Regions from separate parts of the Ensifer sp. EB106-05-01-XG146 genome, predicted to be linked through region 1. Evidence: riboswitches for the same ligand, from Rfam matches in the RefSeq annotation. Region 1 holds a riboswitch; the other holds the start of a gene.
The links. A riboswitch is a leader RNA that binds a small molecule or an ion and turns the genes downstream of it on or off. The one in region 1 is predicted to bind cobalamin.

Region 2: linked by a shared signal. The riboswitch ahead of AC3WVQ_RS12150 (CbtB domain-containing protein) and the one ahead of nrdH (glutaredoxin-like protein NrdH) in region 1 are both predicted to bind cobalamin.

The regions. Positions count from the first base shown of each region.
Region 1 is NZ_JBYTDX010000002.1:1,598,347-1,603,362, forward strand. Features, by position in the region: gene metE (5-methyltetrahydropteroyltriglutamate--homocysteine S-methyltransferase) at 1-863, shown strand, start outside; gene AC3WVQ_RS27385 (acyl-CoA thioesterase) at 860-1,660, shown strand; cobalamin riboswitch at 1,811-2,036, shown strand; gene nrdH (glutaredoxin-like protein NrdH) at 2,425-2,646, shown strand; gene nrdI (class Ib ribonucleoside-diphosphate reductase assembly flavoprotein NrdI) at 2,659-3,075, shown strand; gene nrdE (class 1b ribonucleoside-diphosphate reductase subunit alpha) at 3,045-5,016, shown strand, end outside.
Region 2 is NZ_JBYTDX010000001.1:2,449,820-2,454,835, reverse strand. Features, by position in the region: gene AC3WVQ_RS12160 (ferric iron reductase) at 1-278, shown strand, start outside; gene AC3WVQ_RS12155 (CbtA family protein) at 317-1,114, opposite strand; gene AC3WVQ_RS12150 (CbtB domain-containing protein) at 1,312-1,488, opposite strand; cobalamin riboswitch at 1,530-1,791, opposite strand; gene AC3WVQ_RS12145 (TetR/AcrR family transcriptional regulator) at 1,790-2,482, opposite strand; gene AC3WVQ_RS12140 (NAD(P)H-binding protein) at 2,587-3,417, shown strand; gene AC3WVQ_RS12135 (anthrone oxygenase family protein) at 3,414-3,893, shown strand; gene AC3WVQ_RS12130 (SRPBCC family protein) at 3,963-4,529, opposite strand; gene AC3WVQ_RS12125 (ArsR/SmtB family transcription factor) at 4,526-4,888, opposite strand; gene AC3WVQ_RS12120 (crotonase/enoyl-CoA hydratase family protein) at 4,939-5,016, opposite strand, start outside.

The sequences.
Region 1 (5,016 bases):
ACGTACTCGTTCACGGCGAGTTCGAGCGCAACGACATGGTGCAGTATTTTGGCGAGCAGCTCTCGGGCTACGCCTTCACCCAGAGCGGCTGGGTGCAGAGCTACGGATCGCGCTGCGTGCGTCCGCCTGTTATCTTCGGCGACGTTTCGCGACCAAACCCGATGACGGTCGAGTGGGCGACCTTCGCGCAGTCGCTGACCGATCGCCCGGTCAAGGGCATGCTGACGGGTCCGGTCACCATGCTGCTGTGGTCCTTCGTTCGTGACGACCTGCCACGTTCCGTGGTGTGCCGGCAGATCGCGCTAGCACTGCGCGATGAAGTGTCGGATCTCGAGGCGGCCGGCATCGCCATCATCCAGATCGACGAACCGGCACTGCGCGAAGGCCTGCCGCTGCGAAATGCCGATCGCAAGGCCTATCTCGACTGGGCGGTGGAGTGCTTCCGTCTCAGTGCAGCCGGGGTGGGCGATGCGACCCAGATCCACACCCATATGTGCTACTCCGAGTTCAACGACATCATGGCCGCAATCGCGGCGATGGACGCCGACGTCATGTCGATCGAGACGTCGCGATCGAAGATGGAACTGCTCGGCGCCTTCACCGACGAGGCCTATCCGAACGAGATCGGCCCGGGCGTCTACGACATCCATTCACCACGCGTGCCCGGCGTCGAGGAAATGGTGCATCTCATCGAAAAAGCGACCGAGGGCCTCACGCCGGACCAGATCTGGGTCAATCCCGATTGCGGACTGAAGACCAGGCGCTGGGAAGAGACGCGGCCGGCGCTCGTTAACATGGTCGCCGCCGCCCGCTCGCTTCGAGCGGCTTTTGCCGCCGATACGCGCGAAGCCGTCAAAGCATGACGGGGCAACACGAAGTCACGATGGCGCCGGGGGAAACCCCGGCGCCACAAACCCTGATCGACATCGTTTTTCCAGGCGATACCAATCACCATGGCACGCTCTTTGGTGGCGCCGCCCTCGCGTCGATGGACCGGATCGCTTTCATCGTCGCCACCCGCCACGCGCGCGTTCCCTTCGTCACCGCATCCTGCGACCGCATCGATTTTCGTGCGCCTGCGCGCATAGGTCAGATCGTCTGCTTCAGCGGCCGTCCGGTTCGTGTCGGGCGCCGCTCGATGGTGGTCGAGGTCGAGATGATCGCGGAAGACATCGCCACCGGCAGCCGCGCCCTTTGCAGCAGGGGCACCTTCACCATGGTCGCGATGCCCCGTGCCGATGAAACGGATTGGATGCTGCCGCCGCTCGATGTGGCAACGGACACGCCCGAAGAGGCGGGCACCCTACGCATGGTCGACATCGTCTTTCCCGGCCAGGCCAACAGCTTCGGCGCCATATGCGGTGGCAACGCCCTCGCGCATATGACGAAGGCCGCATTCGTCGTCGCGACGCGCCGGAGCCGCCGGGCGACCGTCCTTGCCTCCTGCACCGGTATGGACTTCAAGCACCGGATCATGATCGGTTCGATCATCGAACCCATCGCCCGCATTGTGCGGACGGGTCGCAGTTCAGCCGCCGTCGAGGTCGAACTCTGGTCGGAAGAGCTCCTCACCGGTCTGCGACAGCGGACTGTTACCGGAACGTTCGCTATGGTCGCCGTCGACGAGGACAACCGGCCCGTGGCCGCTTTCGCTGCTTGATGGAATGGGGCGTCCGCACCAGGGGCGCCCTATCCACAACCTTGGTGCCAACCGGCTGTTTACTCCCCGTTATCCACACTGCAAAAGAAACCACCCTCCTACCCCCGCCTTCCACATACGGAACCTATTGACGCAGATTTGCGATGAACTACTATATCTAGTGTTCGAGGTTCTTCCGATTCGCAAGGATTGGGAGCTAAGACGGGAATACGGTGCGCCGGCGAGTTTCCGCTGAGGCTATGCCGTAGCTGCCCCCGCAACTGTAGACGGCGAGCGACTGTCCGGATTTGGACCACTGAGGCATGAGGCCTCGGGAAGGTCGGGATGGAAGCTTTGACCCGTAAGCCAGGAGACCTGCCTCGATCACCAAACGTCCACGGGCGGGGTGTCCGGAGGGGTTGAGTGCGTGGCAGGATGAGCCTGCCCGATCGTCTCGACGTCTCCCCGGCAGCCCGTCGAAAGCTTCGGGGTGAAGTCATGCCAGTTTCTTCCAGTTCAGATCCACCTTCTGCGGACGGGTGCGCGTTGTTGCGCGCCTGATCGAAAGGCCGCGCCTTGAAAACCCGCATCCGCGGAATTCCTGAGCGCCCGACCAAAACGAGCCGGCCCGGTTGCGTAACCGACCTTGGGCCAGCTTGACGACGTCAACTCCGGTCGAGTCGACCGGGGAGCGATGTTTCGTGTCCAATCGCCAACACCACGGTTCGCGTTCGCGCGATCCGACGATTTTTTGCGCCCATTTGCCAGACCCTCACGAGGAACCCATGTCGATCACCGTCTACAGCAAACCAGCCTGCGTCCAATGCACCGCCACAACCCGTGCGCTCGACCGCCAAGGCATCGATTATCGCATCGTCGATATCTCCGAGGATTCCGATGCATTCGCGCTGGTGCAGGGTCTTGGCTATCGGCAGGTCCCGGTCGTCGTCGCCGGCGAGCGGCATTGGGCGGGTTTCCGCCCGGACATGATCAGCGCGCTTTCCTGAAGGACGCGGGCGATGGGCCTGATCGTCTATTTTTCCAGTCGCTCGGAAAACACCCATCGCTTCGTCGAAAAGCTCGGCCTTCGCGCCGCCCGCATACCGCTCAGGGAAGGTATGGACGCACTTACGGTCGCAGAGCCCTATGTGCTGATCGTGCCGACCTATTGCGGCGACGATGGCCGCGGGGCGGTGCCGAAGCAGGTCATCCGCTTCTTGAACGACGCGGGCAACCGCTCTCACATCCGCGGCGTGATCGCAGCGGGCAACAGCAATTTCGGCGCGACCTACGGGATCGCCGGCGACGTGATTTCGGCCAAGTGCCGGGTACCCTATCTCTACCGGTTCGAGCTGCTCGGGACCGACGAGGACGTCGCCAATGTCAAAAACGGGATGGAACGATTTTGGACGTCACGACACTCGAACGCCCCTTGAAGGCGACGGAAGCAGCGCTCGACTATCATGCGCTGAACGCAATGCTGAACCTCTATGACGAAGAGGGACGGATCCAGCTCGACAAGGACCGGCAGGCGGCGAAACAGTACTTCCTCCAGCACGTCAATCAGAACACGGTGTTCTTCCATAACCTCCGGGAAAAACTCGATTATCTGGTGACCGAGGGCTATTACGAGCAGGAAGTGCTGGACCAGTATTCCTTCAACTTCGTGCGCGATCTCTACGATCATGCCTATTCAAAGAAGTTCCGCTTTCCGACCTTCCTCGGGGCGTTCAAATACTACACGTCCTATACGCTGAAGACCTTCGACGGAAAGCGCTACCTGGAACGCTACGAAGACCGTGTCTGCATGGTGGCGATGGCCTTGGCGCGCGGCAACGAGGGGCTTGCCCGCGATCTCGTCGACGAGATCATCTCCGGCCGCTTCCAGCCGGCAACGCCGACTTTCCTCAACGCCGGCAAGAAGAGCCGCGGCGAGCTCGTCTCCTGCTTTCTGCTCCGGATCGAGGACAACATGGAGAGTATCGGCCGCGCCATCAATTCGGCGCTGCAGCTTTCCAAGCGCGGTGGCGGCGTGGCGCTGTCGCTCACCAACATCCGCGAGATGGGCGCGCCGATCAAGCAGATCGAGAACCAGTCATCCGGCGTCATCCCGGTCATGAAGCTGCTCGAAGACAGTTTCTCTTACGCCAACCAACTCGGCGCGCGCCAGGGAGCCGGTGCTGTCTACCTGCACGCCCACCACCCCGACATCATGCGCTTCCTCGATACCAAGCGCGAAAACGCCGACGAGAAGATCCGCATCAAGACGCTGTCGCTCGGCGTCGTCATCCCCGACATCACCTTCGAGCTCGCCCGCAACAACGAGGACATGTATCTGTTCTCACCCTATGACGTGGAGCAGGTCTATGGCGTGCCCCTCACCGAGATTTCGGTGACCGAGAAGTACCGCGAGATGGTCGAGGATGCCCGCATCCGCAAGCGCAAGATCAAGGCGCGCGACTTCTTCCAGATCATCGCCGAGATCCAGTTCGAGAGCGGTTATCCCTACATCATGTTCGAGGACACGGTGAACCGGGCAAACCCGATCGCCGGGCGCATCACCATGAGCAATCTCTGCTCGGAAATCCTGCAGGTGAGCGAAGCGAGCGCGTTCAACGACGACCTCTCCTACAAGCACATGGGCAAGGACATCTCCTGCAATCTCGGTTCGCTGAACATTGCGGCTGCGATGGACAGCCCGGATTTCGGCCAGACGATCGAGACCTCGATCCGCGCCCTCACCGCCGTCTCCGAAATGAGCCACATCTCGTCCGTGCCCTCGATCGAAAAGGGCAACGACGACAGCCACGCGATCGGCCTCGGGCAGATGAACCTGCACGGCTATCTCGCCCGCGAGCGCATCTACTACGGCTCCGAGGAAGGCATCGATTTCACCAACATCTATTTCTACACGGTGACCTATCACGCCATCCGCGCGTCGAACCGGCTGGCGGTCGAGAAGGGCAAGAACTTTGCCGGCTTCGAAAACTCGAAATACGCGTCGGGTGATTATTTCGACAAATACACCGAAGCCGAATGGCTGCCGGCGACCGAAAAGGTGAAGGGCCTGTTCGAGGAAGCCGGCATCTCGATCCCGACTCAGGAAGACTGGCTGGAGTTGAAACGGGCGGTGATAGCTGGCGGCCTTTACAACCAGAACCTCCAGGCCGTGCCGCCGACCGGTTCGATCTCCTACATCAACCACTCCACTTCCTCGATCCATCCGATCGTCTCGAAGATCGAGATCCGCAAGGAAGGCAAGATCGGCCGCGTCTACTATCCGGCCGCCTTCATGACCAACGACAATCTCGAATATTACCAGGACGCCTACGAGATCGGGCCGGAGAAGATCATCGACACCTATGCGGCCGCCACCC
Region 2 (5,016 bases), on a different contig from region 1:
GCGCGATCGGCGACGAGGCGCGCGGCATGGCCGAGGCGCTGGCGATCGTCAAACGACCGGGTTCGCGGCTCTACTCAGAGGAGCTCTGCTACGAGCAGATCGCGGCTCTCGATCCGGCAAGCGGCGCTGAGCTGTCGCGCCAGTATCGGATCCGTTGCGGCTGCTGTCTCTACTTCAAGACGGAAGGGGGCAGTTTCTGCGACACTTGCGTGCTGCTGGAGCCGGAAGATCGCCGCGCGCGGCTGGCGGCGCATCTCATGCAAAACGGCGGGACCTGAACCCCGCCGTCGCTTTGCTGACGATCTGTGATCAGTGATCACTGTGCCTTGACGAAGCGCTCGTTGATGAAGCCGGAGACGACGCCGAGCACGATCCAGAAGGCAAGCGTGGTGGCGAGTGCGGCAACCGCAAACTCGGCGCCGAGCACGGCCGGAACGTTGCTGGTGATATCGAGCGGCTGCGGCGCACCGTAGACATGGGGTGCTGCGATCAGCACCAGGCCTGCGACCTTGGAGACGATCTCCTCGCGCAGGACGACGAGATAGAGGCCGACGGCGGAGAGCGCCACGGTCACCAGCCACCAGGTCTGGCGGTCGCCGAGTTCGGCTGCCGGAAATCCCGGCAGTTCCGGCGGCAGACCGATCGCCGGCAGCATGTGCACGGCAAGCCAGCCGCAGGCGCCCCACAGCGCGCCGTTCCTGAGCGTGATCGGGTAGCCGATCACCAGGCTGACGCCGGCGAGCAGCAGGCCGAAGCCGGAACCTGTGACGAGGTTCGCCATCAGCGTGCCGGAGAAGCGGCTCATGCCGAACATGATGCCGCCTTCCTCATGCTCGCCCTCATGGGCATAGGCCGGGGTGATCGGCGACAAAGCGTCGAGGAAAGCGCCGAACGGCGACACGGCTTTGAGCGACGAATGCTGGTCGTGGTTTTCTGCGGCCGGCTGTGCCGCACCCGGCTGGGCGGCGGGCTGTTCGGTAGCGGCCGGTGCCTCGCCTTCGAATTCTTCTGCATGCAGGATCAGCGGTGTGACGCGCAGTTCCTGGGCGCCGGTCATGAAGACACCGGCAATCAATCCAGCCACGATCGCGGCCAGAAGCGTTCTGACAATCATCTTGAAATCCCTCGATAACGACAAAAGCCACGCCCTATGGCGTGGTCCTCGAGCCTTCCCATTTTCCCTATGCTGCGGATGGCCTTCGCGCGCCGGAAAAACCGGGATGCACGCAGCCCTCCATCCGGCTCGGGCCGGATGCGTTCAGGTCCGCAGATTGTTCGATGCGGAACGTTGTTCACGTTCCGGCGCATCGGTCAGTGGCAGGGGAAGCCGTAGGAGTGGCGGGTGTCGTGCGCCGTGTCGTGCAGCACTGCCGAGTTGGCAAGGCCGGCGCCAAAGACGAGGAATGCGCCGATGAAGAGCGCGATGACGCCAGCGGTCAGACGATCGCTGAGGGAGAGCGGGGTGCTCGAAATGGTAGACGTAGCCATGACAACCTCCGTGATGGCATCGGGAAATTCCCGGTTGGGCCCTATGCCCGTATCGAGTGGCAGGTTTCCTGGCTCACGGCGTTGGGCTCGATGCCCTCGATCTGCCTCGCCTTCCCAGCTCGGCCGCCCTCTCGCGGTCTTGCCAGTGGCTTCTTCCGGATCGCTCCGGAACGGTGGATCGACGTCGCTCTACAGTCGCGGGGTCGGCCGTGATTTGAATGCCCAGCTTGGGTCCATCCGTCACATTCCCGTTTACTCCCGAAACACGTTCGCGTCCCGGGAACCAATCGATCCCAGATGATTAGGATTGTGTCATGGAGTTGTCAATTGAGTGCGCGCCGCCGCGCGGTCCATCCGCGACAAAATCCTTGACGGTCATGCGTTTGTAGGCTTCGACGATCTGGTCACCCTCGGCCCGGTCGACCGAGACTGCAAGTCGCATGGTGCAGTCGCCGAGATGCATGATCAGGAAGGCGGCGCTGTCGATCTCTTCGCGCGGCGTCTCCGGCACAAGGCGGGCCCAGACATCGGCAAGCAGCTTTCCGCCGGCGCGGCTTTGCGCAAGATCGATCTCGCGCAGCGCCTTGTCGGCTTGCATCGCCGACCAGATGTCGCGCATGACCGGCTCGGCGAGGAACATGTCGTAGTAGATGTCGAACAGCAGCGAGAAGGCGTCGCGCAGTTCGGCTATCGACGTGACCTTGGCCAGTTCGGCCGCGATGCACTCGTTGCAGACCGCATTGTAGCGCTCGGCCAGCGTGCGCACGATTGCCGCCTTGTCGGGGAAGTACTGATACAGCGATCCGATCGAAATCCCAGCCTTTTCAGCGACTTCGCTCATGCGCATGGCGTCGCTGCCCTTCTCCTGGATGAGCGCCGTCGCGCAGGCAAGGATCTGCTCGACGCGCTCGCGGCTGCGCTTCTGGCTCGGCGTCCGGCGCAGCGCACGCTCGTCGTCGGCGGGAAGCGTGGCGGGACTTGCATCTGGAATCATGAGTAATGCTCACATTTTGACTTGACTCCTAAAATACGAGGATTTATCACATTTGCAAATGTGAGAGATGCTCATGTTTGTTGATGGAACCTCAGGAGGAAACGATGTCTCGGAAAGTCACACTGGTTTTGGGCGGTACCGGCAAGACGGGGCGGCGGGTGGCCGATCGCCTTCGGGAGCGGGGCATAGCGGTCCGCATCGGCGCCCGTTCGGCGTCGCCTTCCTTCGATTGGACGGATGAGGCGACCTGGACGCCCGCCCTTGAAAATGTCGATCGCATCTATGTCTGCTACCAGCCCGATCTGGCGGTGCCGGGCGCCGTCGACGTCATCGACCGGTTCTCGAGCCTTGCCGTTCGCTCCGGCATCAAGCGGCTGGTGCTCCTGTCGGGCCGCGGCGAGGACGAGGCGGAAGCCTCCGAGCGTGCGCTGCAGGCCTCCGGCGCCGACTGGACGGTCATCCGGGGCAGCTGGTTCTTCGAGAACTTCGACGAAGGCTTCCTGGCCGACGGCGTGGTGAGTGGTTCGGTCTTCCTGCCGGTGGACGAGGTCACCGAGCCCTTCGTCAGTTGCGACGACATTGCCGACGTGGCGGTTGAGGCCCTTCTGGACGATGCGCATATCGGCAAGGTCTATGCCTTGACCGGCCCGCGCCTGATGACCTTTGCCCAGGCCGTCGCCGAGATCGCCGCGGCCGCCAACCGTCGGATCTCTTATCAGGCCATTCCGGTTTCCGACTTCGCAGCGCATCTCAAGGCGGACGGCGTGCCGGATGACTATGTCGAACTCATCCGCTATCTCTTCACCTCGGTGCTCGACGGGCGCAATTCCAGCATGACGTCCGATGTCGAGCGCGTGCTTGGGCGGCGTCCGCGCGACTTTGCCGATTACGCCCGGGAAACCGCAGCAACTGGTGTTTGGAGTCTTGCCGCATGATCCCGCTGATCCCCGCTCTGGCGTTTGCCGCCGCGATCGGTTCCGGCCTGATGGCCGGGCTTTTCTTCATCTTCTCGGTCTGCATCATGCAGGCCCTGTCGCGGCTGCCGCCGGAGCAGGGGATCGCCGCGATGAACGCCATCAATGTCGTGATCCAGAACCCGATCTTCCTCAGCGCCTTCATGGGCACGGCGCTGCTCGCCCTGGCGCTCGTCGTCGTCGCCTTCATCTCGGGCGGCGAGGGCAGGTGGTGGCTTGCCGCCGGTGGCATTGCCTATGTCGTTGGCGTACTGCTGGTGACCATTGTCTTCAACGTGCCGATGAATGACGCGCTCGCCGCGGCAGCCCCCGGTCAGGCGGCGACCGATCTCTGGCATGAGCGCTATCTGACCGATTGGGTCTGGTGGAACCACGTGCGCACATGGGCCTCGATCGGCGCGCTGGCGTTTTTCGTTCTCGGTTTCGCCCGCACCTGACGAAAAGCGCCGGCAAGTCGATCCTTGCCGGCGCCTGCACGCGTCCTGACCTTCAAGCCCATCCCGCCGTCAGGGCTTCGGAATACGCGCGTCGTATTGCGCTTCAAGGTCGGCAAACTTGCTCCAGGAGGCTGCCGGCTTTTCGCCTTCGAGCAGAGCTCGCAAAATGTCGAGGTGTACGTGCCAGCCGGCGGAGAAGCTGGTCATGACCGCGCGGTCGGCGATGCGCTTATGGGTGACGACGAGCAGCACCTTGTCGCCGCGGGGGCTGAGCTCGAAGCGGACCTCCGACGGGGTGCCGGTCTCTTCGTTCCAGGTATAGGCCAGTAGTCGTGGCGGCTCCCAGGCGAGCACGTGGCCGTAATTGCGCACCTCGCCGGCGTGCTCGGCGTATTTCTGCGGTGGCCGATCGTCCTCCGTCGTCAGTTCCGAATGGCGGAAGACGTGCTCGACCTCGGCCCCTTCCTTCGATCCGATCGTTCCGGACGCCATCCAGAGCCGGCGCTTGCTTTCCTCCGTCAGATAGGACCAGACCCGCTCGATCGGGCCGGGAAGCAGGCGCTCGATGCGCACCGCGTCCGGTGCGACGACACGGCCGTAGTCGGCGCCGGCAAAGGCTGTGGCAGACGAAGTCATGGCTTTTCCTCCGGATCAGTTTGGATTGTGGCGTCTTCGACGAGAAGCAGCGCCTCGAGTGCGTCGATGCGGGTGCGCCAGAAGGCTTCGTAGTGGCGCATCCATTCCATGCCTGCATGCATCGGCGCGGCATCGAGCCGGCACACATGCGTGCGACCTTTCACTTCGCGGCGCACCAGACCTGCTCCTTCCAGCACCTTGATGTGCTTCGATGCCGCGGCCAGCGAGATCGAGAACGGCGCCGCAAGCTCACCCACCAGTCTTTCGCCCTGCGAAAGGTCCTGGAGCATGGCGCGCCGCGTCGGGTCCGAAAGCGCGTGAAACACGGCATCGAGATGTGCGTTCTGATATTCAACCATATTGTTGAATATCCTCTCGGTCGACCTAATTGTCAACCGTTCGGTTGAATTTAAAAGTATCGCGAAAAGAGACCACGCCGCGGTGGGTCGTCGTGGAGGCGCCGTCCCGTCCAGGCGGCAAGCGCATC